Regions from separate parts of the Romboutsia lituseburensis genome, predicted to be linked through region 1. Evidence: riboswitches for the same ligand, from Rfam matches in the RefSeq annotation. Region 1 holds a riboswitch; the other holds the start of a gene.

The links. A riboswitch is a leader RNA that binds a small molecule or an ion and turns the genes downstream of it on or off. The one in region 1 is predicted to bind fluoride.
Region 2: another riboswitch for fluoride. It lies ahead of NWE74_RS18730 (voltage-gated chloride channel family protein); the one in region 1 lies ahead of NWE74_RS06310 (cation:proton antiporter).

What each region holds. Positions count from the first base shown of each region.
Region 1 covers NZ_JANQBQ010000001.1:1,292,640-1,309,577, forward strand. Annotated here, with positions in the region: gene NWE74_RS06295 (double-cubane-cluster-containing anaerobic reductase) at 1-157, opposite strand, end outside; gene NWE74_RS06300 (potassium channel family protein) at 270-1,196, opposite strand; gene NWE74_RS06305 (nitroreductase family protein) at 1,203-1,958, opposite strand; gene NWE74_RS06310 (cation:proton antiporter) at 1,998-3,254, opposite strand; fluoride riboswitch at 3,314-3,373, opposite strand; gene NWE74_RS06315 (thioredoxin family protein) at 3,502-4,008, shown strand; gene NWE74_RS06320 (sodium/glutamate symporter) at 4,128-5,351, shown strand; gene NWE74_RS06325 (DUF1540 domain-containing protein) at 5,439-5,744, shown strand; gene NWE74_RS06330 (cation:proton antiporter) at 5,780-7,042, opposite strand; gene NWE74_RS06335 (MarR family winged helix-turn-helix transcriptional regulator) at 7,390-7,815, opposite strand; gene NWE74_RS06340 (hypothetical protein) at 8,080-8,487, shown strand; gene NWE74_RS06345 (SH3 domain-containing protein) at 8,613-10,055, opposite strand; gene NWE74_RS06350 (Na/Pi cotransporter family protein) at 10,392-12,002, shown strand; gene NWE74_RS06355 (hypothetical protein) at 12,079-12,354, opposite strand; gene NWE74_RS06360 (lysophospholipid acyltransferase family protein) at 12,577-13,320, shown strand; gene NWE74_RS06365 (MOSC domain-containing protein) at 13,343-13,777, opposite strand; gene moaC (cyclic pyranopterin monophosphate synthase MoaC) at 13,793-14,260, opposite strand; gene moaA (GTP 3',8-cyclase MoaA) at 14,262-15,221, opposite strand; gene NWE74_RS06380 (MogA/MoaB family molybdenum cofactor biosynthesis protein) at 15,270-15,773, opposite strand; gene NWE74_RS06385 (XdhC family protein) at 15,799-16,608, opposite strand; gene yqeB (selenium-dependent molybdenum cofactor biosynthesis protein YqeB) at 16,640-16,938, opposite strand, start outside.
Region 2 covers NZ_JANQBQ010000002.1:58,563-75,500, reverse strand. Annotated here, with positions in the region: gene NWE74_RS18735 (replication initiation protein) at 638-1,786, shown strand; fluoride riboswitch at 1,925-1,986, shown strand; gene NWE74_RS18730 (voltage-gated chloride channel family protein) at 2,046-3,296, shown strand; gene NWE74_RS18725 (ferric reductase-like transmembrane domain-containing protein) at 3,354-4,064, opposite strand; gene NWE74_RS18720 (hypothetical protein) at 4,372-4,761, shown strand; gene NWE74_RS18715 (replication initiation protein) at 5,225-6,319, shown strand; gene NWE74_RS18710 (MarR family transcriptional regulator) at 6,492-7,097, opposite strand; gene NWE74_RS18705 (hypothetical protein) at 7,137-7,364, opposite strand; gene NWE74_RS18700 (Mor transcription activator family protein) at 8,077-8,463, shown strand; gene NWE74_RS18695 (helix-turn-helix transcriptional regulator) at 8,769-8,984, shown strand; gene NWE74_RS18690 (DUF3169 family protein) at 8,977-9,771, shown strand; gene NWE74_RS18685 (hypothetical protein) at 9,872-10,300, opposite strand; gene NWE74_RS18680 (helix-turn-helix transcriptional regulator) at 10,580-10,738, shown strand; gene NWE74_RS18675 (YcxB family protein) at 11,035-11,571, shown strand; gene NWE74_RS18670 (RidA family protein) at 12,078-13,346, opposite strand; gene NWE74_RS18665 (hypothetical protein) at 13,736-13,912, shown strand; gene NWE74_RS18660 (hypothetical protein) at 14,024-14,359, opposite strand; gene NWE74_RS18655 (S41 family peptidase) at 14,635-15,951, shown strand; gene NWE74_RS18650 (class I SAM-dependent methyltransferase) at 16,084-16,656, shown strand.

The DNA.
Region 1 (16,938 bases):
CTGTGACAGCACCCGCTGCCATAGGGATTTCTGCTGGAGTATATGTGCAAAATGTCCCAACCATTTTTTTACCGCTTTCTTTTAATTCTTTTGCTTTTATAAATCCATTCCTTCTTGCTTCATTAAAACTCTCAAATTTATCTGGTAAATTTATCATAAACATCCCCCTTAAATTATTTTATCCCTTCCTAAATTTTAACATTTTTCTCAATACGTTCTTAATGTTTTTTTCTATATATACATCTCTAACTATAGATTTTTTCGATATTTTATTTCTCTTTTAAAGATATTAATACCTTAAGCATAGTTTTAAGCTCTTCTTCTGTTATTTGATCAAATCTTTCTAGCCTATTAATTATATCTTTTACTACGCTATTTTTATATTCTGCTTTATTTTGATTAATATTTTCTTGTATTTCTATATTTATATCATTATCTTTTTTATCATCGTCATTGTCTATAGGTTGTTCACCATCTAAAATTTCTATAATGTCCTCCTTCTCATTTTGTTCTTGTAATTCTTCATTTTCCTTTAGCATTTCTTGATATTTTAGTTTTTCCTTTTTTATAAAATATGTTGATAAAGTTGATGTCAATGATCCTAAAAATCCTATTCCCATTATCATTAAAATAGATGCAACAATTCGTCCTAGTGGTGTAACAGGTGAAATATCTCCATACCCAACTGTAGTTACAGTTACAATGCTCCACCATAATGCATCTCCTAAACTAATGTTTTCTACGTATGACATAGTTACAGAGCCAGCAAATATAATAACTATGGCAATTCCAACAGTATAATTAAAATTATTAGTCTTCATAAACTCAGATAAGTTTTTATTTGACCTTCTTGTTATTGCTAAAATTCTTATTACTTTACTTAATTCAGATAAACGTGCTATCCGTCCTATAGTAAATATTCTAATCGCTTTAAAAACTCTAAATATAGAGTATACAGGTATTATAGAAATTAAATCTATAAGGTTTCTTTTTACAAATTTAGTTTTATTTTTACTCTTGTAAAGCCTTATCACATAATCTGCTACAAATATAATCCATATTATTAAATCTATACTATTTAATATAAACTGTGCCTCATAACTTAAGTCTAAAGTTAGCTCTAAAACCAAAATTATGGCAATTACTAATGAAAGAATTGCCATAATTGCATTATAAATAATATATTTTTTTCTCATTTTCTATTAGTAAAAAATATAACTTCCATTTTCATTATACCAATTTCCCAAATGCCCTTCTTTGTTTGCACCTAGTTCAAAATGTAACATACAGATTCCTAAATCAATATCTTCATATCCATGATTTTTACTGTTTATTATGGCTTTTACTTTTCCATCATTAACTTCAAATGATATTTCTTTTTTATTTAATGCCGTCGGAGCTTTTAATGCAAACTCTGCTCCGCTTTCCATCCAAGAATATAATTCTTTTTGATTATTAATAAACAGATCTTTTAGATCTTTATTTTTTTTATTTAAGTTTTTTACTACTTTTTCTTTTATAGATAATTCTTTTGGAACATATCCAATTGCAATTATACCTATTAAATCTTCATTATCACTGAACTTTATATGCTTTTTACATAAGTTTTTATCATAGGTTCCCCCAACCCAACAAGTTCCAAGTCCCAATGAAGTAGCTTGTAGAGTAATCATTTCTCCATAATATCCAATTTTTTGTTTATAATTTTTTATATCTTTATTAGCTACTAATGCTACAAATGAATTAACACCACTTATCATTCCATAAGAAGCTTTAAATCCACTTATACATAATTTTCCATTTTTAATAAACTGTATATTTAATTTACTTTCTTTATTTATTTCATCTATTAAATTTGTAATAGACAATATATCAGTATCATTTAAGTCTTTTTCTAAATACGTACGTCTTGACACTCTATTATTTACAGAATCTAACCATTGTTTTTTTAATTCCATATATTTATACCCTTTCTATTTTTTATATTTATAGATATATTATATAGTTTGGATATTTTTTTCAATTATATTTATATCTTTAGCTATTTTTTCAAAATTTTCTTCTTTTTTAAGAATTTTCTCTGATGTAAGTTCTATACCTATTGCTCCTATAGGTGCTGTTACTAACACACTTAATATTGCAATAGCCTGCATTATTTCGCCACCTGCAACCCCCATTTGCAAAGGAATAGATGCTTTTGCTGATTGTACTGTTGCCTTTGGAAGATATGCTATTATACAAAACAACTTTTCTTTTCTACTTAAATTAGTTCCATTAAGCGCAATTAATACACCTAAAGAACGTATACTTAATGAAATTGTAAGTAATATTAATCCTACAATAAAATATTTACCTACTAGTGTTGGATTTATTGCCATTCCAACAAAAGTAAATAAATATAATTTCCCCGTTTTCCAAACATAATTCATATTTTCTAAAATCATTTTAGAGCTATCACTTAAATAATTTCGAATAAAGAATCCATACACCATTACTGCTAATAAAGAATTAAATATTTCAACGTCTAAATTTTTTTCGATACTTCTCATTATTAAGCAAAATATAAATGCTATTATTGTTTTTAAATAACTATTACTAGTTGATCCTATGAACTTCTTACTTATTTTAAATACTAAAAATCCTCCTATCAAGCTACTAATTATTGTTATTGGTATTAAGAATAATTGAATCAATATAGATATATTGTTACCTGATTCGCTTTGTATGTATATGCTTAAAAAAGTAGTAAATAATGTTATAGCAATTGTATCATCACAGCTAGCGCCTACCAGTAACATTTGCGGTATAGCTTTATCTTGCCCTAACTTCCTTTCTATCAAAGATACCATTGCTGGTATTAAAACAGCAGGTGAAACCGCCGCTATTATAAATCCTAAAATTGCACCTTGCACAAATGTAAAATTTAAAAATATAATTGCTAAAAATGATATTGTAAATCCTTCCAATGTTGCCGGGATCACACTAAGTAACACCGCAGGCCTACCTATTTGCTTAATTTGAGAAATATTTATGCCTAATCCTCCTATAAATAAAACTGTTACAAGCGCTATATCTTTTATAATTGGTGATATATCTAAAGTTTGTTTAGGCACTAAATTTAAGATAGCTGGACCTATTATCATACCTACAATCATCATACCTATTAATGATGGTAATTTTATTTTTTCTACTATTTTTCCACTACAATTAGATAAAATTCCTATAACAACCAAGCTAATTAATATTGTTATCATATACTCCTCCTATAATTTTTAATTTTAATTTTTTTACAAAAAAATAGACTCCTACCCTTAAAAGAGTAGGAGTCATTAGCTTTTCGCATTTAAAGGCGAACTCCATCGCCTATATGATTATCTAAATAATATCATACTTTCATTAATTTGTAAATTTATTGTATAACTTTAATTTTTATTATACTTATAGATAATATATTTAATTAATGTTAGTATATTTATATAAAATTTTTTAGGAGGTAACTTTATGACTAAAATGAGCCTAGAAGAATTATTTGATGTAGGTATTAATTTTGAAAGTGCAGTTGGACAAGGATCTAAAAGTGAAAGAGCTAGAATTCCCAAAAACCATTCTAGAATAAGCTTAGAGGAAAATACAATTGAATTTTTAAAAAGTATTGATTTTGAAGTCAATTTTTTAGTATCTGGTGAAATTTGGTGTCCTGATTTTCAAATCAATATAAGTATACTAAAAAAGTTCTGTGATATAAATTCAAACTTTAACATTTCTATTATAACTATGGCTAGAGGAAAAAAATACTTATCTTCTATATTAAATATAGATAAGGAAAACTTTAAAGGTCCAACAGTATGTATACTTGATAAAAATTTCAATATTAAAGGTATCTTCGAAGAAAGACCAACAGTGGTTAAGTCAATTGAAGATTTTGAGTCTATAAAATTAGACTATTACAAAGGACAATATATACATTCTAGTGTAAATGATTTTATAAAAATTCTAAAATCCATATAATTTTTATATTACAAAAAAGAGATAATTAAAATATTCATATTTTAATTATCTCTTTTTTTAATATTTTGTCCTAATTATTAATATATTTTATTAATTATAAATACTTTGGAGGGATACTTTTGATATTAATAGATTTAAATATTGTATCTACACTTATACTTTCTATTTCACTCTTTTTTATCGGAAAATTTATAAAAAATAGAATAAATTTATTTAATAAGTTTTGTATACCAGCTCCTGTAGTTGGAGGTCTTTTATTTTGTATTTTAAATTTATTTTTAAGATATTTTAAAATTTGTACTATAACTATGAACACCAATATAATGGGTTATTTAATATGTTTTTTCTTTACTACAATAGGACTTAGCATAAGTCTTTCTCTGGCAAAAAAAGGTGGTAAAGAGCTAATTATTTATTGGATACTTTGTGGAGTTTTAGCATTTTCTCAAAATATCTTGTCACTTTTTTTATCAAAATTAACTCATATAAACCCACTTTTAGGTCTTATGTGTGGAACAATATCTATGGTAGGTGGTCATGGATCTGCTGCTGCATTTGGTTCTACAATTGAAGGACTAGGCATAGATAATGCCGTTAGCGTCGGAATAGCCGCTGCTACTTTTGGACTTATCTTTGCAGGTTTATTAGGAGGACCCGTAGCAAAATATCTTATAGAAAAAAATAACTTATCTTCTAGTTTATATACTTCAAATTTAAAATTATTAAAAAATAATACTTTTAAAAATTTCTCTATAACTTCTTCTAACTCATATAAACTAGATGTTTCATTATTTTTAGAGCAAATTTTAGTTATTTTAATTTGTATAAGCTTGGGAGAATTTATATCTAAAATTATTTTTAATGCAACAACTATATTAATTCCAAGTATAACAGGATGTATGGTAATTTCAGTGCTTTTAAGAAATGTAAATGATAAAATAAAATTTTTAGATTTTGATTTTAATATAATAGATTTATTGAGTGAAATTTCATTAGGTTTATTTTTAACTATGGCTCTTATGAGCATAGATTTATTTAAACTTTCTAGTTTGTTTGGCCCTATTATTTTAATAGTAATTTCCCAAGCTATATTTATAGTTTTATTCTCTGTATTTATAGTATTTAAAGCTTTAGGTAAAAATTTAGATGCAGCTATTATGGTAAGTGGAATAATCGGCCACTGTTTGGGTGCCACACCTAACGCATTAGCTAATATGCATTCAGTAAGTAGTTCTTACGGTTATTCTGAAAAGGCATTTTTAGTGGTTCCTTTAGTTGCTGCATTTTTATTGGATATTTTCACCATGCCTTCAATTATATTTTTTATTAATATCTTATCCTAGATAGTAAATATCAAAATTTATTTTTAATGATTAAATACTAAAAAAAATTGTCATACTACTAATATAGTTATTTTTAGGAGGTAATTTATGCAAAGTAATCTAAATTGCGCAGATAACACATGTGCTTTTAATAAATCTGGGAATTGCTATGCTTCCCATATTAAAATTGAAGGATTTGATGCTTACATAACACCTGAAACTTATTGCGATAGCTTTAGAGATGCTCATTCATTCAATTTGTCAAATTCTAATGACCAAACATCTTTAACAGGAACTCAAAATGTCTCTTGCTCTGCTATTAACTGTAAATACAATTTTAGTGGTGGCTGTGGTGCTAGTAACGTTCAAATAAATCAAGAAAATGATAGCTGTGAAACATTTCAAGTAAAATAAACCCAGAGGATAAAATTCCTCTGGGTTTAAAAAATTTAAGCAACTGATTTTATTTTTTCTTCTTGTTCTTCTTCTAATACTCCAAGTTTTTTAGCCACTAGCTTAGTAGTACTTGCTTGTACAATTAGTGTTACTAATATAGTCATAAATACAACTGACGATATGATTTCATACCCTGGTATTTTCATTGAAACTATTATTCCAGATAATGCCGCTGGTATAACACCTGTTTCTCTAACCCACATCATGAATAATTTATCTTTAAGAGTCCATTTTGCATTTTTGTCAAATGATGTAGATACTAAAACTACTAATGGCCTAGCAACAAACATTAATACTAGTACAACAGCTAATGCTGGAGCCCAATATTGCGAAAGTGCTGCTAAATTGACTTGTGTTCCTAGTACTACAAATATTGCCATACGACATAATGATCCAACACTCTCTCTAAAGCAATGTTCTGAATAGAAATCGTATTCCGGAACCCAAAGGCCAAATATTTTTTTATTTCCAGCTATTAATCCAGCTATAAACACTGCCATATACCCACTCCCATGTAGAAGTACAGCTACTTCATAGGCTAATGCTACTTTTAATATAGACATTATTGGAGCATATGAATGAAATATTCCCCACTTCTTATCAGATATTAATACTGAGAATATATACCCCATAGCCACACCAACACTTATTCCTACAACAGTTGATATAACTAATTCTTCTAAGCTTTTTGCTATTGATAATTGTCCACTTGTCACAACACCTAGTAATGTTGACACTAATATAGCTCCTACTGCATCATTGAATGCTGATTCACTAACTACAGTCTGCTTTATTTTATCTTTTATAGTTACTTGTTTGAATACTGGTATTAAAGCTGCTGGATCTGTTGATGCTATAACAGCGCCTAAAAGTAATGCTGTCATTATAGGTAATCCGAAAATTTTTCCAGCAAACACTCCAACTACTCCAGCTGATATTATAACTCCTATTGTTGCCAACATACCAACACTTATTTTTACTTTATTTAAAACTTTTAAATTTATCTCTCTACCACCCTCATATAATATGAACGCTGAACCAAATGTAAGTATTAAATTATTTTCTATAGGAAAAGACTCTATACTTATTAAGTTAAGAACTGCTGGTCCAATTATTATTCCTGCAATTAAATATAATATAACGTCTGGGATTTTTATAATTTCACTAACTTTACCTAATACTATACCTGTTATAGCAATAGCTGCAAATATTAATAATAAGTTGTTAGTTGCAATTGCTTCTACTGTATTTTCCATTTGTACTCACCTCTTGAATTATTAAATTTATGTTAAATTTTTTCGATAGAACTAATTATATTCCTAACTTTTGACTACGTCAACTATTTTTATTGTTATTAAATTATCATATTTTTTTATAATAATAATAATTTTTTTTTATGATTATTCTATTTATATGCATTTATAATCGAAATATATTATAAATAACATTTTCCTATATGGATCTTTTGAACCTTTAATACTATCCTTGGTTAATGATTTTATTTTTTAATTATTAAACTTTAAATTCTTTTTATTTTTTTTTATTTTTAAAACAAAAAAAAATAGCACTAAAAGATTTTAATGCTATTTCTAAAACTATTTTTTTATGATTTATATACTCTATTTTCATATACTTTTTTCATTAATTTTATATAGATTGTTCTTTCTTCTTCCGAGAAATCATGAGTTACTTTATCAAACCATTCTTTAAATATACCTCTAAGAGAATTTAATATCTTATCTCCCTTTTCACTTACTGAAAGTTTGTATGCTCTTGTATCATTTTCATCTTGATCTTTATTTACATAACCTAAATCAACAAGTTTTTTTATACCTCTTGTAACCATTGCTTTATCTATGTTAAGCTCAGTCGCTATTTCATTTAAATTTATACCTTGATTTCTTTCTATTATAAATAAATATTTTAAATTAGCTATTGTAAAATCATATTCTTTTAATACTGATTCCGCATACTTTCTAAAATCTTTATTTATTTCGGTTTTATACCTGTTAACCAACTCAAACTCCAAATGTCTCACCTCTATTAACTTATTTATTTATTCTATTATATATTATAGACTCTGTAAATCCAAAAGTTATTTGTTTCTATATTAAAAATATTTCAAAAGCATTAATATTACTCTCTCTAGTTTTAGTTGACTAAATCAAGTATATCATTTTTTATAATATTTTTAAATAGTTTTTTAAGTTTATATATTATGTGCTATGAATTGTAACTTTTTAATCATTTTTGTCATATTATTTATTAAAAATCAATTTAAAGGGGGATTCTCATGGCTGGAAGTAAGTTTTATCAAAATTCTATAAGTATCTGTAGTAATTGCAATCACTATCCATGTTATTGCAATTATAAAATTATTAAAAATAATCAAAATAATAATTATTATGATCTAAAAACATACCCTATTTATTCTGAAAAAAATAATTGTAATTCATTCCACTGTAGCTCTAGTTCTAAAATACCTTATTATAATTCTTCTACTAGTAAAAATTTAAAATATAAATGTTATAAAAAAAGAAAGAACTATTGCAAAAATAATTGTAAGTATAGCAAATGTAAGTGTATGTGTAATGATACATGTTCTAAAAAATCTTGTTATAATAAAAATTGTAATAATAAATGTCAAAGTATAACTTGCTTTGTATTAGCTTCATTATTGTTATTTGCATTCTTAATATAAATTAATTTTGAAACTTAAGTTAATACCTAAATTTATAGTTTATTTTTTCAGAATTTTCATTTTCAAGCAAAGAGATTTATAAAAAAAGGTTACCTAAAATAATATTATTTTAGATAACCTTTTTATTATATAACCCTTTTAGCACCTATATGAGCATTTTGCCAATAAGAACTATTTATATTAGTTGTTTGAACATTTGCACCTGGTTTAGGTGAGTGTATCATTTCTCCATTACCAATATATATACCAACGTGTGTTATATTTCCACTTCCATCTGTACTTGAGAATAATAAATCTCCAGGCTGTAAATTAGATCTACTTACATATGTTCCAACACCATATTGATCTCTAGATACTCTAGGTAACTTTATTCCTACTTTTCCATATACATAATATGTTAATCCAGAACAATCAAAAGTATCAGGACCTTCTGCTCCCCATACGTAAGGTTTTCCTATTTGATCTTTAGCAATATCAACAATAGCTTGTACTTTATCTTGTGGAATTGACTCACTTCCATTCCCATTATTTTCAGATGACCCATTATCTGAATTGTTTCCATCATTTGTATTCCCAGACGAGTTACCATTTAGACTGATATATAAGCTGCTTCCCCATCCTATTTTTCCATTTGATAGTTTTATCTTGTACCATCCATTTGAACTCTCTAAAACATCTACAGCTTCACCTTTTGATGCTTTTGTTATTATAGAATAACTCGTACTTGGTCCACTTCTTATATTTAGTGAACTCGTTGTTATTATTCCTTTTTTACCTATTGAAGGAGTTTCTGGAATTTCTGGATTTGTAGATCCTGAGTTACCGCCTAAACTTATATAAGAACCACTTCCCCATCCTATTTTTCCATTTGATAATTTTACTTTATACCATCCATTAGAACTTTCTAATATTTCTACTTTATCCCCTTTTGATGCTTTTGTTATTATAGAATAACTTGTACTTGGTCCGCTTCTTATATTTAATGAACTTGTTGTTATTACTCCTTCTTTTCCTGTTGATGGTGTATCTGGATTAACAGGTATTTCCTGATCTGTTTGTCCCGAATCTCCATCTAAACTTATATAAGAACCACTTCCCCATCCTACTTGTCCATTTGATAATTTCACTTTATACCATCCATTATAGCTTTCTAATATCTCTACTTTATCCCCTTTATACGCCTTTGTTACTACAGAATAACTTGTACTTGGTCCACTTCTTATGTTTAATGAACTTGTTGTTATTGTAGCCTTTTTACCTGTTGATGGTGTTTCAGGAGTTACTGATCCCGAATTTCCATCTACGCTTATATAAGATCCACTTCCCCATCCTATACTTCCATTTGACAATTTCACTTTATGCCATCCATTAGAGCTTTCTAATATTTCTACTTTATCCCCTTTATACGCCTTTGTTACTACAGAGTAACTTGTACTCGGGCCACTCCTTATGTTTAAAGCACTTACTGTTATAATACCTTGACTTTCATTTGCAAATGAATCTGTTGATGCCATTGCAAATCCTATTGTAGTAGCACAAAGTGCTACTGCTATCTTTTTATCTACCATAAAACAATCTCCTCTTTAAATCTTTATTTCTTTACAATATATATTTTAAATCCTAAATGTTCAAGGTTATCCTTACTTCTATTATATACGTTAATTTATCTTTTGTTATATTTTTTTTACATTTATATACTTTTTTTACATTTTTGTTTATATTTATATATAGGGGTAATAAGTTTTTGTTTATTTTCTTATTAATTACCAAATTTCCTAAATAAAAGTTTGCCATTTTTATATTAGTACGTATGTCCAAATCTAAATCAAATAAGTTTTATTTTGAATTTTATGGACAAACTAATAAAAAGAATAATTTTAATTACATTTAAGGAGGACACAAAGTTGAACATAGCAATAAGCCTTATCGGAGGTCTTGGACTTTTCCTTTATGGAATGAATCTTATGGGAGAAGGTCTTCAAAAATCCGCGGGAGATAAATTAAAAAAAATTATAGAACTTCTTACAAGTAATGTTCTTATGGGAGTTTTAGTCGGTGTTGTAGTTACTGGTATTATCCAAAGTTCTAGTGCTACTACTGTTATGGTTGTTGGATTTGTAAATGCAGGAATAATGAGTTTACCTCAAGCAATAGGAGTTATAATGGGTGCTAATATAGGTACTACAGTAACTGCTCAGCTTGTATCTTTTAACTTAGAAGGTCTTGCCCCTGTTGCTCTTGGAGTAGGTATTATCATTTTTTTATTTTCATCAAAAGAAAAAAATAAGCATCTAGCAGAGATTTTAATTGGTTTTGGTATACTATTTACTGGTATGGAATTTATGAAAGATGCTGTAAAGCCTTTAGCTGATTTACCTCAGTTTAGAGATGCTTTACTATACTTTGGAGCTCATCCTATTTTAGGAATACTTGCTGGTTTTTTAATAACAGGTATAGTTCAAAGTTCAAGTGCTTCTATGGGTATGCTAATTGCCTTAGCTTCTGAAGGTTTGTTACCTTTAACATCCGCACTTCCTATACTTTATGGGGACAATATAGGTACATGCGTTACTTCTTTATTATCTAGTATAGGAGCAAGTAGAAATGCTAAAAGAGCAGCTATAATGCATTTAACTTTCAACGTTATAGGAACTATTATATTTATGCTTATTTTAAATATTCCTATACAAGCTATAGTTACTAAAATAGATCCAAATGATGCTGCTAGACAAATAGCTAATGCTCATACATTATTCAATTTAATAAATGTTATAATACTTTTACCATTCTCTAAATTTATAGTAAAAATTGCTATGCTTTTAGTACCAGAAAAATCAACCGAAAAAGAAAGTACAAGTAATACTAAATTCTTAGATGAAAGAATGTTAGAAACTCCATCTATAGCTCTTGGCAATACTGTTAAAGAAGTACTTAGAATGGGTAATAAAGCAGCAACTGCGTTAGATTATTCTTTAAAAGGACTTATAAATAAAGATGCTCAATTAGTAAAGAATACATTTGAAACTGAAAATATAGTTAATAAACTTCAAAAAGATTTATTAAATTATCTTTTAAAATTATCAAAATCTCCTCTAAATGATGATGAAAGAGTAAAAACAGATTTATTGTTCCACACAGTAAATGACATTGAAAGGGTTTCTGATCATGCAGAAAATATAGCAGAAATAGCTCAAAATCTTATAGATGGAAATTTAAAATTCTCAAAAAATGCAGTTGATGAGATAACAGATATATATGAAAAAGCCTTAGCTAATTTTAAAAATTCATTAATAGCATTGGATAAAGGTGATTTAGATTTAGCTCGTAAGGTATTAGATTCTGAAAAAGAAGTAAATTACTTAGAAAAATTATTTAGGAAATCACATATGGACAGATTAAGTGAGAATTCATGCTCTTTAGATTCAGGAGTATTATATTTAGATTTACTTTCAAATCTAGAAAGAGTTTCTGATCACGCTTCTAATATAGCAAAACAAGTATTAAAAATAAAATAAACACTAAACTAAAAAGAGTATTAAATTTTTTAATACTCTTTTTAATATAATTTATTGTATGAACTACTTAAAATTATTAATCTATTATTATTTTTATAATATCTCCATTACTTCTTTCTAAACGTGCAATTTCTCCATTTAAATTATAGTTAAATGCATTAACAATTAATGTTAATAACTTTTCACTATCAATTATATCATCTTCATTGTTAAATATATCTAATGCATTATTTTGAATAAGTTTTTTCACAAATGCTATAGGTAGCTTTATATGTACTTTATCACCTTTATGAGATAGTATTCTTATTCTAAATAATTTTTCTTCAGGCCCTCTATTTAGTTGCTTTACCATGTTTCCCTCCTAAATATAATTTATATAAAGTATTTCTAATTTTTATTTAAGTAAATATTTTTTATTTAAATTCATAATGTACCTTTATATTGATTTATATTCTAACTGATATATTTTTTATGACTAAATATTAATATTTAATGCTTATTTTTTTGTAAAGCTAATCATTTTATGATAAAATCATTATTTGAAGGTAATCTTATTTTGAGGAGATGAACATTATTGTTAAATTATATAAAGTTTGCAACTTATCAATTTATAGGTTTTTCTTTGGCTATGCCTAAACTTATTAAGTTTAAAAAATCTCCAGAAAAATTTTCATCTATAGAAAAATTTTCTGTTCTTAATAATCAAGCAAAGAAATCTCTTGATTTTATAAATATAAAATTAACAGTCTTGGGAAAAGATAAAATTCCTAAAGAACCAGTTTTATTTGTTATGAATCATGCAAGTATGCTAGACAGCTTTATACTTATGGCTAGTGTTGATAGGCCTATAGGATGTTTAATAGCAGATGAACCTATATGGAAAAACATGCCTATAATAAAAGATTGGGCAAATATTATAAAGTGTATATATATAAATAGATCTAATAACAGAGAGGGCATAAAAAGTATATTAGAAGCATCTAAAAATATACTTTCAGGTCATAGCATGGCTGTTTTCCCTGAGGGTGATTTAACTTGGATAAAAGACCCTAATGCAATAGTCTCAGACTTTAGAAATGGTGCACTTAAAATAGCTTATAAAGCAAATTGTCCTATTGTTCCTTTAGTTATAAAAAATTCAAGAGATATATATGAAGGATTTGAGCCAATAGGAAAAATACACTCTCATCCAGTAGAGGTAGAATTTTTAGATCCTATATATGACCACATAAAAAATTCTAAATTAAAGTCAACTCATTTATCTAACGATATAAAAAATAAAATGATTGATAAAATAAAAGATTTTAGAAATAAATAAAAGTATGGATTTTACCATACTTTTATTTTAATACTTCAATATTATCATTTACTTTAATATATCCTTCTTTTATTACTTTTACAAAAATACCCTCTCTAGGCATTACACATTCACCTGTAGTTTTTTTTATTCCGCACCCCTTATGACATTTTTTTCCAATTTGAGTAACTTCAACTTCACATTCTCCAATTTTCAATCTAGATCCTACGGGTAATAAATATACTTCTATACCTTCTGTTGTTATATTCTCTGCAAAATCTCCAAATTTCAAATGATCAAATCCTTTTTGTCTCATCTTATCTATACTTTCATTTGCTAACATCGAAATCTGACGATGCCAATTTCCAGCATGTGCATCATTAACAATTCCATAATTTAGTTTTATTTCAGCTTTATCTACAGGTATCTTTACAGTCCCTTTTTTTTCACTTATATTAATTGATACTACTTTCGCCATTTTTTATCTCCCTAACTAAAATTTAAACTCACCTGATTTTCCACCAGTTTTTTCTAGTAGATGAATATTTTCAATAATAATTCTTTTATCAATAGCTTTACACATATCATATATTGTAAGTGCAGCTATTGAACAAGCATTTAATGCTTCCATTTCTACACCTGTTTTGCCTAAAGATTTGCATGTTGCAAATATTTTTATTTTCTTATTTTTATCATCTATTTTAAATTCTAAGTCGCAACCTACTAAGTTTATTTGATGACACATAGGTATATTAAGAGAGGTATTTTTAGCTCCCATAATTCCAGCTACCTGGGCTACAGATAATACATCGCCTTTTTTTACTTGACCATTTTTTACCTTTTCTATGACTTCTTCATTCATACTAATAGTTGCTACTGCTGTAGCTGTTCTACTCGTATCATCTTTTTTGCTTATATCTACCATCTTAGCATAACCTTTTTCATTTATATGAGTTAGCATTTTAGCCTCCTATCTGATACATATTTCTACTTGTATCACTTTGTTGATTTTCATTTAGATGATGATTTTGTGGCTTATCTACTATATTATCCTTCATTATTTCTCTAAATATCATAGGTTTATTAAGATAAGGTTTTATATCTAACTCTTCCTTAGAATGTAAGCATAATTTTATAGTACCATTTGATGTAACCCTAATCCTATTACATGTACTACAAAACGAACAACTCATTGGTGTTATTACTCCAACCCTACCTTTTGCGCCTTTATATTTATAATATTGCGCTGCACTATTTTCTTCATTATTAACCTTATACATCTCATCTATATTTTCTATCATTTCAAGTATATTGAAATAACCATGTTTATATAACTTATTTCCTTCACCTAACGGCATTAACTCAATAAATCTAACATCTATTGGATATATACTTGTCATCATTATAAAATCTAATATTTCATCTTCATTAAAATCTTTTATAACTACACAATTAATTTTTACTTTAAGCCCTACACTTAAACATTTATTTAGAGCCTTTATTACCTCTTTTAAATCTCCACCTCTGGTAACGCTTTTATATCTATATTCTTTTAATGAATCAACACTTATATTTACAGTCTTTAGCCCATTTTTATAAAGCTCATATGCAATATCACAAAGACCTATTGCATTAGTAGTTATCCCTATATTGTCAATTCCACAGTCTTCATAAGTATATCTTATAATTTCAACGATATCTGGATGCAGTAAAGGTTCTCCACCTGTAAATCTAATCTTATTTATACCTAATTCAACAAGACCTTTTATAATAAACTTATAATCATCCGTAGTTAATGATTCATTTATACCCTTTTGTTTAAATTGTGCATCTAACGGCATACAATAGACACATCTTAAATTACATTTATCAGTTAATGAAATACGTGCATAATTTATATTTCTTCCAAATCTATCATTCATAACTAGCTACCCTCTTTACTTGCCTATTTTATATATAGTTATTATATACTATTTTTGACTATTCGTGGCACATTCCGTAGCTTGTCCTTTTAAAATTTCTATTCCATGATCTAATGCATCTATTACAAAGCTTAGGTTTTCAATTGCCCCTTTAGGACTCCCTGGTAAATTTATTATTAAAGAATTTTTTCTAATTCCACTAATCCCTCTACTTAAAATAGCTTTTTTAGTTATTTCACTAGATTTCATTCTCATATATTCGCTAATTCCTGGTATTTCTTTTTCTATAATTAATTTAGTAGCTTCTGGTGTTATATCTCTTTTAGAAAAACCTGTTCCTCCATTAGTTAATATTAAATCTGCTATTTCATTATCACAGATTTTTCTAAGCTCTTCTTGCAACATTTTACTGTCATCTTTTAATAATCTATAACTTACCACCTTATATCTATTAGTTCCTTCAATATATTCTTTTATTTTAGGACCAGTTAAGTCTTCTCTTTGACCTTCATATCCTTTATCGCTAAGTGTTATTATTGCAACTGTAAACATAATCAATCTCCTTTTTTAACTTCATCTATCTTTTTAATTTTTTGTCTTTTCTATGAGATAAATCTCCATTATTTTTAACTAATAATAGCTCTGCTATTATACCAAAAGCTATCTCATTCACTTCATTTGAACATATATTAAGCCCTACTGGTGCGTATACTTTATTTAATTTAGCTGAACTTATGTTTTCTTTAGCTAAATCATCTTTTATTTTTTCCCATTTTTTATTGCTTCCAATCATACCTATATATGGAGGATCATTTTTTATAATCTCTCTTAAAGCTTCTAAATCTTTCTCATATCCTCTAGTTGCTATTATTACATATGTATTGTTATCTATATTTAGCTTACTTAAAATATTTTTTATATCTCCAGAATATATCTCATTTGCAAATTTAAATCTCTCTTCATTTGCAAACTCTTCTCTATCATCAACTATTATAGTATAAAAATCCAAAGTTCTTGATACATTGTATAAGTTAATTCCAACATGCCCAGCTCCAACTATCAGCAACTTAGGCTTAGGCTTAAATACTTTTATATATCCAGTAACACTACCACCACACTGCATAGGTGTATCTTCCGACTTTTCATTTAATGAATGTTTGAATAGACTATCATTTTCATTTTCTAAACACTCTTTGCATTTATTTATGATCTCATACTCTAATATTCCTCCACCAACAGTTCCAATTATACTTCCATCTTTAAAATATGCAAGTGTTGCTCCTGCTTTTCCAGGACTTGAACCTTTAACCTCTGTAAGCATTGCAAAAGCAACTTTATTTCCATTTTTAACTTCATTGTTTATTTTATCTAATATTTCACTGTGCATCTGCAACCTCCAACTTAAATTAATTACTTTTTTATATATTTCCTGTGTTTATATACTTTACTACAGTTTCTAATACACTACCTGCTATACATCTTGCCTTATCTGATATCGTATAACAATTTTTTACTTCATCTATTCTTGGATCTATATCTAAAATTTTAAGCCTACTTACTATATTAGACTTATTTCTTATAATTCCTCTTAATACTCCCGAAATACTAGCTTTTACTTCATGGATTTTCTGATTTTCATCTACTATTTGCGCAAGAATTTGACCCTTTTCTACCTTATCCCCAATTTCTGCTATGGTATTAATTATTCCACTCGCAC
Region 2 (16,938 bases), on a different contig from region 1:
GACATATTAGTATTTAGTTTTGCTATTATTCCTCCTACTAAGGACATTAATTTAAACGCGACAAATCAAATTACAACTACGACATTTTAGGGACATGTATTAAATATTTAATTTAATAGGTGGAATTACTATTTTGCCATATATATCACTTATATTTTTAATGCCTAAAAGAAATATAGATAACTTATAATAAATACTTATATAATTAATTAGGAATTTATTATTACGATTTAATGATACTTTAATTTACTTTTTAGAATTAGTGTGTGTCTAATTGTTTTATATTTTGTTTAAAAACAGGATAGATTAGTACAGAAAAAACACCTTTACTAGTCTTTACTTAGTATTTAAAAAGTATTTAATAGTATTTAATAGTATTTAGGCATACCCTAACCCCTTGGAAATACTGTATCTGAGAGCTCTAAAAGCGACGAATTAGGGATTTATTACGACGAATTAGGGATTAAAAGCGACGAATTAGGGATTTATTACGACGTTTTAGGGACTTAAAAGCGACGAATTAGGGATTTATTACGACGTTTTAGGGACTTAAAAAGCGACAACAATTAAAATGTTGACGTAATTAAAATGATTTGTTAATCTATAAATAAAACAAAGGTGTAAAGGGAGAGTAAATGTGAATCTTATAGAAGAATTAGAAAATAATCGGGTATTGATGAAAAATAATATGTTAGTCAAAGCTAGATATAGTCTTAGTCTAGTTGAGAATAGAATATTTTTATCTATGCTATATAAACTTCAAAAAAGGTCAGATGGTATACTAACTTGTTCAATTAGTCATTCAGAGTTTAAAGATATAATTAAGTTTAAGCAAAAGAATACAGTTAAGGGGATTTTAGATGTTTTAGAAGAGCTAAGAAAGAAACCTATATACTTTAGGGAAGAGAAGAAAAATAAAAAAGGGAATCTATGGGGAGCATATGGATTTATAAATGGATATGAGTACGACGACGAATTAGGGATATTTAATATAGAAGCATCTGAAAAAATATATAAGCTATTAAAAGAATATTTAAAAATGGGATATACTCCAGTTAATGTTCAAATTTGGTTATCGTTAAACAATTCATATGCACAACGATTCTATGATCTGTTAAGGCTTTGGAGCGGAACAAAGGATACTGTAAACTATAAGATAGAAGAAATTAAGGAATTACTGATGTTGGATGACAAATACAGTAAATATAATGATTTCAAAAGGAGAGTTATACTTCCAGCGATAAAAGAACTTAATGAAACTGGATATTTTGAGATAGATTTTAAGGAAAATAAAGTTGGCAGAAAAGTTGAGTCTATTGATTTTATAGTAAAAGATTTAGATAAACGAAAATATTTTGCTAAAGATGATGACGTAAAGGAAATACCTAATCCTACATTAGAAGATGTTAAATTAATTTCTAATGAGGTAGTTGAGGAAAGACAAGAAGTTATAAGTTTAGATCCAATTGAAATAGTTGAATTAAATAAAACAAAAGATGTTAAATCTGATAGAACAGATATATTTGTTCCTGATGAAACAGTGTTTACAAAAGGAACTCTAAGAAGATTTAAAATGAATTTTAAAGATATTGATTTCACAAATGAGTATATGAATAGAGCTTTTGAAGATGCAGTAATGATTATACTTGATAGAGATGACGTTGAAACTATAAAGGCTACGTCATATTCATTTTTCAAAGGTACTTTAGATAATAAGATTACTGAATATAAAAAAGATGAACAAGAAGATATAAAGCATAAAGCAGAGATGGATATGCTTTGGTAGAAAAGTATTACTTTGATAATCTAAATATGTCAGACTTACAAAATCAATAAACTATACTTTATAGAAAGTATAGTTTATTGATTAAATTTTACAACTTAATTTGAAATTTTTATATATCTATAATATAATAGATTTGTAAATTAAATCGGCGATGGAGTTCGCCATTAAACGCACAAGATGCTAATGACTCCTACTCTTATTAAAAATATAAGGGTAGGAGTCTATTTTTTTTGCGGAAAATAGATTGGGAGGAAAAACTATGAACGAATTAAAAAAACATTTTAAAGAAAGTGAGATAGTGTCGATTGTATTTTTTAGATGGTTTTTATTAGCATCTATATCTGGGGTTGCCGTGGGAGTTGTAATATCATTTTTCTTAAAAAGTTTACAATGGGCTACAAATACAAGAGAATCAAACCCGTGGCTATTATATTTGCTACCATTAGGAGGAGCTTTTGTAAGTTATTTATATTCTAAATATGGTAAGGATTCATCAAAAGGAAATAATTTAATAATCGAGAGAATTAATAATGGTGAAGGTCGAGTTCCTTTTAGAATGGCACCTCTAGTATTTTTTGGTACATTTATAACTCACTTATTTGGTGGATCTGCTGGTAGAGAAGGTACAGGTGTACAAATAGGAGCAAGTGTATCATCTAAAATAGGTGAACTTCTAAAATTAAAAGGAATGGATTATACAATACTTATAATAAGTGGTGTAAGTAGTGGTTTTGGAGTTGTATTTGGGACTCCTATTGCAGGAACTGTATTTGGGCTTGAAGTAAGCACTCTTGGAAAAATGAGATATGAAGCAATAATACCTTGTTTAATATCAAGTTACATAGGAAACTTTATATCAGAGATATTTAAGATCCATCATAGTCATTATAATATGGGTGTATCATTAAATGGAGTTGACGTATTTTTTAAAGTTATATTATGCGCAATTTTATTTGGGCTTACGAGTAAACTTTTTGCAGAGCTTACTCATACATTAAAGAAATTTTTTGCAAATAAAATACCTAATACATCTTTAAAGAGCTTTATAGGTGGTATCATAATAATTATAATAGTTTTAATTCTTGGGACTAGAATTTATCTTGGTTTAAGTTTAGACTTATTAAGTAATGCATTTAAACAACCTGTTCCTGATGAAGCATTTATAATAAAACTATTTTTAACAGCGCTTACTCTTGCTGTAGGATTTCAAGGTGGAGAAGTTACTCCGCTATTTGTAATTGGAACGACATTAGGTAACTTATTAGCATCAATAGTAGGACTTCCAATTGAGTTTTTAGCAGGACTTGGAATGATAGGTGTATTTGCTGGAGCTACAAAAACTCCTATAGCATCTTTTATAATGGGAATTGAACTATTTGGATCAGCTAATATTGGATTTATATTTATTGCTTGTGTAGTGAGTTATGTATTTGCAGGCAAAAGCGGTATATATACATCACAAGATAGCAGCATTTTAAATGGATACTTTAAAAAGTTAAAATATGAATAATATTATATATTAAAAAATAAGGCACATAATCATTATGTGCCTTATTTTTATATTAATTTAATAATCATATAAAAGCTGATTAGTTATTAAACTACTTTTATTTTTTAACTTAGAATACTTTATTAGTTTCATTATAAAGTAACCTACAAATAATACTGTATATACACTTAACTTCATAATATCTACTTCATCATCATTAAGAAGAGCAAGTACTATATGAATATAAGTTAATAAATAAAATGGATATGCCCATCTTTGTAGCTTTTTCCATTCCTTATTTGTCATTTTATCCCTAACACTTTTAAATGATGTTATAAATAAAGGTATCATCATTACAAAAGCAACTAGACCAACCATTAGATATACTACATAAAGTGTTGTTATAGGTTTATGTACTAATATTTTGTTTATAAAACGAACAGCATACATAACACCATGAGGAATTAAAAGAATACATGCTAATATAGCAGATTCTGTTCTTATACTTAATAACTTTTTAGTTAACTTCCATCTAGGGTTTAATGCTCCCGCAAACATTACAAGAATGAAAAATCCAATTGAAACATTTCCCTTCATAAAGGCCTTTTCAAACTCTCCTATAAATCCTTGTAATTTTGTACTTGTTATTAATCTATAAATTTCATAAACTATAGTAGCACTAGCTAGGGCCGTAGCTATAGAGTAATAGATTTTAGAATGTTTTCTGATACTAGATGTAAAAATTAGTGCAAATGTAACTATGAATAATAATGAATATACTAGTCTCATTATATGTCTCCTTCCAACCTTAAAGTTTCGTATTAATAATGAATTTCATTTTTAATTCTAAATTATCATTTTGATAATGTCAATATGTTTTTGAAAATAATTATCATTTTTAATTTATTTTCTAATTTTTAAATACGACAGGAGGGAACTTTTAAACATTCATTTATATGATTGTGTTATAAAATCATTGAGTATATGAATTAACCTTCCCAATATATAAAACATAGAGTTTACATGTATTGGGAAGGTTAATAATAGGTGATAATTAAATATTTAATATTATTAAGTGCAAGGGAGATGTTACTATATGCAAGATAATAAAGGTTTTGAATTTATATCTAAAATAGGTATTATAGTTTATTTATTTGGTACATGTATAACAGCATTTTTATATATTACAGATGGTCCTAGTTCCCCATTTGTTTATAAAGAAGTATCAAATCTATTACATGCTCTTTTCATAATAAGTGTAATTACATCAATATCTATATTAAAAACTAATCATAAATATATTTTAAGCTTTATACTTATGATTTTATCAAGTATATTTTTTCTATTTTTTTTAAATCCATTATATGGTAAGTTTAGCCCATGGCAGGAGGATATTATGAAAGCGAGTGTTTATACTTTATTATCTAATACATTAATTATAATCTCAATTATTTATAGCTATAAAAAATGTAAAAAAGCGATATAGATATATTTACTGAAAATACTCTTAAAATCCATATAATTAGATTATAATGGCATTAGTTTTAGAGATGTAGGACAGAAAAACACTATTTAGTTATGCTGTCAACAACAGCATCTATTGCTAAAAAATATCTTTACTAGTCTTTACTTAGTATTTAAAGAATATTTATAGTATTTAATAGTATTTAGACATACTCTAACACATTGAAACTACTAATAAATCTTAATCTAAATACGACAGGAGGGAACTTTAATACGACACCTGGGAACCTCAAGTACGACAGGAGAGAACTTTTAATACGACACCTGGGAACCTCAAGTACGACAGGAGGGAACTTTTAATACGACAGGAGGGAACTTTTAATACGACATCTGGGAACCTCAAGTACGCATAAATTAAAAAATTGACGTATTTTAAGTTTTATATTAAATTATAAATAGAGTGATCATTGGGTGGAGGAATAGGGATGAATACAAATGAAAAAAATATAGTTATGAAAAATAATATAATTATAAAGGCTAAATACAATATATCTACATTAGAGAATAGAATATTTTTAATGCTTCTATACAAATTACAAAAAAATAATGATGATGTAATTAAATGTGAAATTTCTCATGAAGAGTTTAAAACTATAATAAAGAAAAAGCAAACTAGTTCAATCGATTCTATTTCAAATTTATTAGTTAATTTAAGAAAGCAAAGTATTTACTTTAAAGATGAAGAGGGATGGGGTGAATATGGTTTTTTAAATGGATTTAAATATATAAAATCTAGAAAAACTTTTAAGATTGAAGCATCTAAAGAAATACATACATATATAAGAAATTACTTAGATACTGGGTATACGCCTATTAACCTAGCTATATTTTTTGGACTTATAAATCCAAATGCTCAAAGGTTTTACGATTTATTAAGGCTTTGGAGTGGAACAAAGTCTATTATAAATTATAAGGTAGATGATCTTAAAGAGCTTTTAATGATTGAAGGTAAATATGATAGATACAATGATTTTAAAAGAAGAATAGTAGTTCCAGCTATAAAAGAACTTAATGAAACTGGATATTTTGATATAGATTTTAAAGAGAATAAAGTTGGTAGAAAGGTTGACTCTATTGATTTTATAGTACAAGATTTGGATAAGCGAAAGTATTTCAGCAAAGACGATGTTATAAATGAAATTCCTAATTCTATGTTAGAAGATGTTGTAATACCTTATGATGAAATAGATAGTGAAAATCAAGATATTATAAGCTTAGATTCAAATGAGATAGAAGAAGTAGCTAGAAAAGACATATATGTACCAGATGAAACAGTATTTACAAAGGGGACATTAAGAAGTTTTAAACTTGACTTTAAAAGTATTGATTTTAGAAATGATTATATGGAGAAAGCATTTAATGATGCAATAATGATTACACTTGATAAGGATAATGTAGAAAGTATAAAAGCAGTATCTTATAAATTTTTTAAAGGTACTTTAGATAATAAAATTATCGAGTATAGAATTGAGAAAGAGCAAGATATTAAGCATAAACAAGAGATGGAAATGCTTTGGTAGAGGATATTAGCATATTACATGTAAAAATAAAAATAGGATAGTTTATCCTATTTTTATTTTTACTCATATTTTAAATCATTTAAGTGAGTTAATCTTCTTGATCAAATTCTTTTAGTTTACTACTTCTTAATTTACATCGTGTATTTTACTCTGTTCTATGTTGATTAAACACTTATGTAACGATTTTTTTAGTACTTTCTAAGTATCTATCTGAAAGCTTATAATAAAATTTTGGTATCATGTGAGCATAATTTAATCCATCTTTTTTAGTGGCTACAATTTCCTTATAGCCTTGTCTAATATCTATAAAACCTAGATTTTCAAGAGAATTTAAACAGTCTGAAATAACCTTACGACTTTTGTAACTAAATCCCATTTTGTCACAGATTTCTTCTTGCGTTAAGCAAGTTTCTCCATTTCTTAGCCTATATAATAAAATTAGATATATTCTAATCATATTATCATTAGTGAAGTTTTTAAGAATTTTTAAAGCAACGTTATTTATTGTAACATATTGTTTCAGTACTTCTGTAATATCACACTTTATACCATAGTTTAAAATATAGACAGGATTATCTTTATTGTCTTTAGTTAGTTCAATTAATTTTATATCTCCATCAACATTGCATTTTCTAAGTTTTATAATGTCTTTTTTTAATTTAGATTCACTAATTTTTATTTCTTGAGATATTTCTTTCAGCTTAGAATCTAGTTTTTCTTTATATATAAATCTATTATTTTTATTCCTATAATTGCCTCCCCAGTTACTTTGTAACATTATTGATCCATATGTTCTTAAATCTATTTTTCTATTTTTTTAAATCTCATTTGAACTTGGCATTGGTAAGCAAAAAACCTCCTTGGCGGGCTTTTTTTGAATAACTTTATTATCCTCAATATTATCATCTTCATTTTTGAATAGCTTGTACTTTTGATATTCGAGTTCTTTTATATAAATTCGTCTAAGCCTATAAGTTTCACTTTGTTTGTAATTCTCAAAAGCCTCCAAAATAGGATTATACTCTGTTGTTTTCTCAATTCCCATACTTTAATTGCCTTTCTTTTAAGTTAATTAAACTAGATTAAATTGCAGTTAATATTTATAACTAAACCTAGCTAATATCTGAACACACCCCTGAAATATTCAGATTTTTTTACGTAAATTATAATAACATAAAAATAAAAATATGAAAAATTTGACTTTAAGTTATAGTAATTTACACTACAAACTCTACTTAACATAACCTTAGAACATACTTTATTAAACTACATTTTGAGCAACGGACGAAGTCGTTGGTGATAGGAGAGAAGCGATTTTTTATATAGAATAAATGATTAAAAACATAACAATACAAAGAAGATAATCTATAAATAGATTATCTATAATAAAGAATGTAGATGAAAATATACCACCTATGTAGACTATCGTGCACAATCGTTGGAATGACTATGACGGAGATACGTATTTTTTAAGAAATGATTTAATGTGTCAATTTAATAACTGTGAAAGTAATAGAATTTATAGGATTTAAAGGTTATAATTTCATATAGTTTTGTAGATTAAATTTTTTTATGTATTTAGGGATTATACTATACTATTTGAGGTGATAGGACACAATAAGAGCGGTTTTGTAATTAAAGTCGACTAATTAGTTATGTTTGTTATAAAAATGGAAATTAGTGCGTATTAATAGCGGATATATCTTATTGATATATTGAGTTTACATAATATAATAATAGTAGCAAGGGGGGATTAGATGAGATTTGATAATTTTAAGTATAATGTAGCATTATCTGATATACCAGAGGCGTATCAAGATATTGCTTCCATGATGGGAATAGATAAATTTATTGAGTTCTGCTATTTATATGGTGGTGGCAATATATATTTTCCAACGGTAAAAACTCTAAAAAATCACTTTAGAAATGATGAGATATTAGAGCTGTATAGAAATGGGATGGCAATTTTAGAGATAGCAAGAAAACATCATATTAGCCCAAACTATGTTAGATATATAGTTAAAAAAAGTCGTCATATATTTAATAAATTAAAGGTATTTATTAAATATATGACGACTTTAATTATAATAGTTGAAGCCATATTTGGAGCAATTTTTTATAGAAGAAGAAATATACATAAGTAAATTAAATTAAAAGTAGAATGAGAAAATAGAGTAAGAAGATATCAATATATATAAATAACCTAGTAGGTACAGTAGCTTATATTGAGATCAAAATAAACCAATTTAAAAATGATAAATTATAGCTATTAAGAAAAGTATTTATTTTAGAGGATTTGTTATCTAAGATAAATACTTTTTTTACGTTAAAAATTTTAAAGATATAAAAATATGAATTTATGCCTTGACAACTATAATTGTCATAAACTATTATTAAATTGACAAATATAGTTGTCATCATGATGATAAAAATAGTCAGGAGGAATTACATGCCATTAAATAATCGATTAAAAGAATATCGAGCTAAAATTAACGTAAATCAGACTGAGATGGGGAAATTAGTTGGGGTATCTAGGCAAACGATAAGTCAAATTGAACGTGGAGACTATTCTCCATCAGTTACTTTAGCATTAAAGATAGCAAAGATATTAAATGTGAGTGTAGAAGATATTTTTATTTATGAGGAGGATGAGATTGATGGATAATAGCCGTGTAAATGAGATTAAAAAAGAAGATAAGAAGGCTTTTAAAGGTTTTTTTATTATATTAATAATTAGTACAACTCTTGGAGGAATTTTCGGTTCTACTTATAGCAATTTAAAAGAAATATTTGGAGAAAGTTTGTCTAGTTTAGTAATAGATATACTTAAGATAATTACACCATTTGCAAGTTTGGTTCTTTCTACATTAGTTATAATAGTAAGTACAATAGTATATACTAATTCACGAAAAGGATATGATTTGTGGAATCAAGCAAATGAAGATGACAATAGTATTGATAAAATTGAAAAAAATTTATCTTATCTAATGCTAATTACTTCAGTAAATCAAATTCTTGGTTTGTTCTTTATAGCTACTGGAGGTATGTTATTGCCTTTTGATGATATACATGGTGAGCCTAGTATGCTAAAAGGTAATTGTTTCTTTATAGGACTTATATTGTGTTTTGTATCTATTACCTTAATTCAGAAGAAAGTAATTAATTTAAGAAAAGAAATTAATCCTTTCTTAAAAGGTAGTATATATGATATGAAATTTGCAAAAAAATGGATAGATAGCTGCGATGAGTCTATAAAAATGGGAATATATAAAAGTTCATATAAATCACTTAAGTGTGTATCAACAACATGTTTAATACTTTGGTTAGTTAGTATTATAGGTTATGAATTATGGGATTTTGGTATTGTTCCTATGACAATGGTAATTATTATATGGTTAGTACAAACGATATCTTATTGTATAGAAGAAATTAAGTCTTCAAAAGTAAGCTAGAATTAAACATGTAGTAATTAATTTTTTACTCATCTTTAATATAAATATTAAAAATATCTAAAGGCATTTATAATTAAAGCCTTTAGATATTTTTTTGTTTTTAACCACGACAATCAGCAGTTTCAATTTTGAATTTACCATCTTTATCTTTTAAATAAATATACATATCACTGTTGTCTAGTATTGATTTATCAGCTTTTGAGATTATGTCATATTCAACTTTTACTTTATAAATCCCATTTAACTTTTTAAATTCAGAAATATTAAAATCATAATTTACTAGCTCATTTTGCCTATCTGATTCAAAAGTAGTTAAATATTCAATTAGACTATCTGTTATAGAACTATCGGTAGCAAAAAAAACCTTTAATTTGTTTAATTCCGATTCAGACGAGTAGTCTTCTATGCTATTTATTGCTTCAAAAAAATTAGTTATGGTTTGCTTACTTGAATTTTTAACTTCAGTACTTACATTTGAACATCCAACTATAAGTATTGAAATAAAAAATATTAGTAATAATCTTTTCATTGTGCATCTCCCTCTATTTATTCATCCCTCATCTGTTATTTTATAAATTTATTTAATTTAATTCAATAAAATCCTGGGAATTATATGATTAATGTTATGCTATTTAATTATTTTTATGTTTAGAAAATACACAGTTTAATATGGATTTTATAAGCTATAAATGTTAGTTTTTCAATATGTTAACCTTAGTTTACACATTGCCAATAAATGTTGATAGACAGATTTATAGTGTATATATAGAATAAATATTATACTATTTATCTAAAGGGGATTTATATTATGAAATTTAATGGAAAATTATTAGATTTAAGAAAAAAGAATGGATTGTCACAAGAAGAGCTTGGGAGAGATTTAAATGTATCTAGGCAAACTATTTCGAAATGGGATGAGGGACAATCATATGCTGATTTTAAGAAAATTTTTGTAATGTATAATTAAGGGAGGGTGTTATATTGATTTTGGCATATTTAAATGTTGCTATATTTTTTATTACTTATGGTTTAGTAGTATATGCACTGATACTTTTAATAAAAGCGTTAAAGATATATATTAAGAAAAATTCTTAGTATATATTTGTATATAGTTTAAAAAGGTTCTACTTTAAGAAATTAAAGTAGAACCTTTTTTATTTATAGCTAGTCATATGAAAAGAATATTTATATGTTAGATTAATTTACTTTATTTTCTAACAAAGTGTTATAATGTTTTTAAATAAAGGTGAAAGGGGGAGCAAAATGAATTCTAGCAAACTATTTACAGTAAAAACTATTATGACAGAAGAAGATTATCATAAGTTTTTATACATATCGACACTTCTAAAAAGTAAAATAATGATTTTATTTTTACTTTTTCTTTCCGCTTTCTTATCAGGTAGTATTGCTTATAGTGAAGGGCAATTTGATTTAAAGGGATTTTTAGTCTTTTGGACTATATTAATAATAGTAGCAATTTTAATTATTATATTTAAGATAGAGATAAGATTTAAGCAAGTAGTAAAAACTGATAAGACAGGATCATTTAATTCAGAAGAAATATTAGATTTTTATGAAGACTTTTTAGTTGTAAAAAGTAAAGTATTTGAAGGTGAGACTAAAGTTAAATATACTCAATTTTATAAAGTAATTGAATCTAAAGATTATTTTATAACTTATTTTAATGTTAATAAGGCAACGCTAATAAGAAAAAAAGAGTTAGAACGTGAAGTTATTGATAGTTTAAGGTATTTATATAAAGATAATCTTATAGATAATTATAAAGAAGTAAATATATAATTTGGTGGTGATAAAGTGAATAGTATCTTTTTTAATTTCAAAAAATATTTAATTATAGTACCAATATATGTTCTATACATAATCTTATTTGAACTAACACTAGGATGTAGCTTTGGCGACATATGGGATAACTTAATCTACAAATATGGTATAAAAAATCATAGAACTATTTAGATAAACTAATGTATTTAGAATTAAAAAATTCGCTTTGTTCATAGCGCCAACGACTTCGTCCGTTATTTAAAATCTAAAAAAAATTTTCATCCCTTTAAGTGTGAGTTAACCTTAGATAAGCTTAAAGAAGTTTTAGATAGCTATGATACACCTAGTAAGCTACTTTTATATTAAGAAAACATATTTAAATATGATGTGCTATTTATGGATAAAGGGAGCCGAAAATATTATTAGCTCCCTTTCCTTACTGCTTAGTATATATAATATTTAGCATTAACTTTCGCCATTAATAAGTAGTTTTGGCAATGCTTGTATTTACAAATAAACTTCTATTAAGCTTGTGGAGGTGTTCCTTCAGCATTTGATACAACTACATCTATTTGTACTAAAGCATCTTTAGGTAAAGCTGATACCCCAACTATTCTTCTTGCAGGAACTCCTCCTGGGAAGAATGTTGCGTAAACTTCGTTTACAGCATCTATATCTTCAATGTTTTTAAGGAATACGTTTACCTTAACTACATCGTCCATAACGTGATCAATACTTTCTATAATTGCCTTGATATTTTTTAAGCATTGTTCAGCTTGCTCTTTTACACCACCAGCTACCATTTTACCAGTTTTTGGATCTAAAGGTAATTGAGCTGAAAGATGATTATAATGAGAGAAAGCTACAGTTTGTGTATGTAGAGAACTCATTGGTGCATTCTCAGTATTGTTTGCTTCTATAATTAGTCCATGTCTATCTTCAATAGCTTGTGGAGGTGTACCATCTCCATGTGATACTACTGCTTCAATTTGTACTAAAGCATCCATTGGTAAAGCTGATGCTTCAACTATTGTACGTGCAGGCATATATGCTACTGCTCTTGCTATAGCTGAGTCAGGGAAGAATGTTGTATAAACTTCGTTTACTGCCTCAGTATCTGAAATATTTTTAAGGAATATATTAATTTTAACAATATCGTCAAAAGGAACGTCGATACTTTCTAAAATTGCCTTGATATTCTTTAAACATTGTACAGTTTGCTCTTTTACACCACTAGCTACAATTCTACCTAATTTTGGATCGATAGGTAATTGAGCTGAAAGATTATTGTAATGAGAAAAAGCTACAGTTTGTGAAGATAAAGAACTTATTGGTGCATTTGATGTATTATTTGTAAGCTTTATTATGTCGCCTGCTTGTGGTGCATTCGGAATTGTACCTTCAGCGTTTGAAACAAGTGCTTCAACTTGTACTAAAGCATCCATTGGTAAAGCTGCAACTGCTACTACAGTACGTGTAGGAACATAGTTTGTGAAGTATTTTTTGTAAACTTCGTCTACAGCATCCATATCTTTAATATTTTTAACGAATACAGTGATTCTAACAACATCATTCATAACATGATCGATACTTTCTACAATTGACTTGATGTTTTTAAAGCACTGTTCAGCTTGCTCTTTTATACCACCAGCTACTAATTTACCAGTTTCTGAATCGATAGGTAATTGAGCTGAAAGATTATTGTAATGAGAGAAAGCTACAGTTTGTGAAGATAAAGAGTCTTTGTTAACGTTTTCCGGATTTCTAGATAATACTGCGTTATAGTTATTCATGATAATACTCCCCTTTTGTCATATTTATTGATAGAATTTTTAAAACCCATCTATTGATATTAAACCGTGGATTAGCTTTAATGTCAATAGATTTTATTTTAACCATTTCACTTGTAGTAGTAAAAAAAACTTAAAACTATTCCAAATACTATGTTTAAATGTATAATTTATGTTAAATTTTACCTTTTTTAACGAAATATTAGCTGAAAATTAAGCATGAAATCATGAATTTTAATATGATAATTTTCACGTACAAGTGAAAATTAGAAATGGATTTTAAGATGTTTTGATGCTTGATAATATTTAAAATTTAAGTTCTGCTATAATTTAATTAACAATTGTTATATAGTGTGAAGTAAAGAGTTATTTTTTATAAAGGGGGATAATTTATGAATTTAACTTTCAAGAGAAACATTTGGATTTTTGTGGGGATTTTATTATTTACTATTATCACTGTTGATATAATAATTCCTTATATTAATATTTTACTAGGAGTACTTTGTTTTTATAAAGCTTATAAGATTAATAATTTAATTAAAGATAATAAGAAGAACGTTAGAAACTAAATTAGACTATTCTTTTTTGTCTTTATTTTTTATGTCTTAGAAAAATGGTTATTTAATTAAAAATCCTTTAAAATCTAAAAAATGGATTTTAAAGGATTTTTTACCATATTTTTAATAAAGAAATTTTTTAATCTTTTTCTCAATTATAGTTGATGCGATAAGAAGAAGTATAAAAAATATAAAAAATAATATTGTTAATATGCTTATAGACAAATCAAAATAACATTCATTTAATATATTAAATATACCTAAAGCGATAAGAAAAACTCCCTCTGAAAAATACATTTTAGAATAAAAATTTATATATCCATCAATATCTTTTATATTTCTATGATAAGGCCATATATATTTTTTAATATCTTTAGTTTTTCTTAACTTATCACCTCGATTAAAGTACCAAATAGATATTAATATCTCTAAAATTGCTGTTATTGGTAAAGATGACATTTATATTGCCTCCATTCTGACTTTTATTAAACTTAATTATATAAATTAAAATATTAAGACCAATAAATTATTTTTTTATATACTAATACATTAAATTACTAAATCTTAAAAATCAATAAAAATGGACTAAGATATCTATTTTTTGAAATAAAAAACTTTGTTACTCATGATTTTTATTTATAAAGGAATTTTTTATTAAAATCAGAATATTAAATTAAAATAGGATAGGTAAATCATTGTATAAAGCTTAGATTAATTAAATAAAGGGGGAAAATATGAAAAAGTTGATTGTTATAATTTTTATATTATCAACAATTATGATATTAGGATGTAATACCACGATAAGTGGAGAAAAGATATTGGCTAATAAAAAATGGGAAGAAGATATTAATTATATGGACGAGAATTTAAAAAAGAAACATCCAGATTTATTTAGGTACATATCAGAAAAAACATGGAATGAAAATATACAAAAGTTAAAATCAGATCTAAAAAATTTATCAGATCTTGAGATTTCTCTGAGAATAGGCCAAATTATATCTTCAATAGGGGATGCTCATACAAGCATAGATTTTCTTGAGATATTGACACCTATAGGAACAGAAAAGTTTGACTATGAGGAAATAGTTGAATTTCCAATTAAATTTGAATATTTTTCAAATGAGTTAAGAGCTATAGCTAGTGATAGCCAGTATAAGAGTATACTAGGTTATAAGTTAATATCTATTAATAATGTATGTACAGATGAGATAATAAAAAAAGTATCAACTCTTATAAGTTATGATAATCAACAATTTGCCAAAGAGCTAGCTATGTCGCAAATGCAAATCTATGAATATTTAAAATTTTTACAAACAGTAGATGGGACTAAGGCAGAGTACGTATTTGAAAACGATAATAAAGAAAAAATAAAAATAGATGTCAATGCTATGAAAAATAAAGAAGTTAATTATGTTAACTTAGATAAAATTCAATCTAAAATAAGTACTAAAGTTGAAGGTAAATATGATTTTTACTGGACAAAACAGATGAAAGAAGATAATGTACTATATTTTAAATATAATAAATGTCTAACAAATCAGGGAGCTAATATTAACAAACAAGATGCAGCTAATTATCCAGATTATTATGATTTCCATAACAATCTTTTAGAAGAAATAAATAATAATGATTATGATAAACTTGTTATAGACTTAAGACAAAATCGTGGTGGTGCATTTAAGTTAGTTGATTTACTTATACATGATTTAAAATATAAAATAAACTTAAATAGTGAAGATATAGTAGTTATAACAGGAAAAGAAACTTCGTCAGCTGGAGCGATCCTAGCATGGAGATTACAAAATGAATTAGGTGCAACTATAATAGGTGAGGAAACTGGTGGAAATGTAAATATGTTTGGAACTGAAGGTGAATTTATTATATTACCTAATTCTAAAATAAAAGTTAAACATCCTTACAGTTTTCGAGAATTAAAAGAAGGATATAATGGAGGCGTTAAACCAGATATAGATATAACACAAACATACAAAAATTACATCAATGGAATTGATGATTGCTATGAATATGTAGTTAATATTTTGGATAAATAAAGCTATAAAATACAGTAGTTGCATATTACTCAGCAATTTTAAAATAGTATTTATTTTATATTAGAAAGTAATAAGTTTTGTTATAATCAAACTAATTATTGACCAATGAAAACTTTAAAGAGGGGGGATACAATGGAGTATATGGGTAATGAGGAGTTTTGGAATAACAAATTTGAGAATAGAAAAGATAGTCCACTCAATCCAGAAAAATCATTGATTGAAAATATTATGTATTTCAAAAAGGGTTCTGTACTTGATGTAGCTTGTGGTGATGGAAGAAATACTTTATTTTTACTTAAGAATGGTTTTAAGGTAAAAGGCGTTGACTTTAGCTTTAAAGCCATTGAGAGATTAAATATATTTGCCAAAAGAGAGAATTATTTAGTAGATACAAAACTAATTGATCTAAGTGATTTAAATTCATTAAATGAAGTAGGTGTATTTGATAATATACTAATTAATCATTATAGGTTAAGCAAGGATCAACTTGATGTTATTGCAAGCCATATATCAGATGGTGGAACTTTGTTTATTTGTGGATTTGGTCACAAATACAAAGTAGATTCTAAAATTAGAAAAGATGACTTAATTTATCCAGATGATTTTGAAGATATAAATAAACTATTTGAACTAGTTAAGTATATTGAATGTGAAGATGATAGAGGTTTCTTTGTTACTTATATTTTTAGAAAACTTAAGAAATAATATCTTAAATAAATTTTATATTTAAATAAGATACATAAAAATAGACTAAACTATTTATTTTAAAAATAAGAAAGTGGACTAATAGAGGACTTTTTATAAAGAGATTACAAAATAATTATGATATGTACAATTGTCCACTTTTTTATGCTTAATGATATTACAATACATCAAAAACTCTAGACAATCTATGCATTATAGTCAAGTCAGCACATTTGTAAAAGTAAAAATTACCTTTTTGAGCAAAGGATGAAGTCGTTGGCTATAGGAGCGAAGCAACTTTTT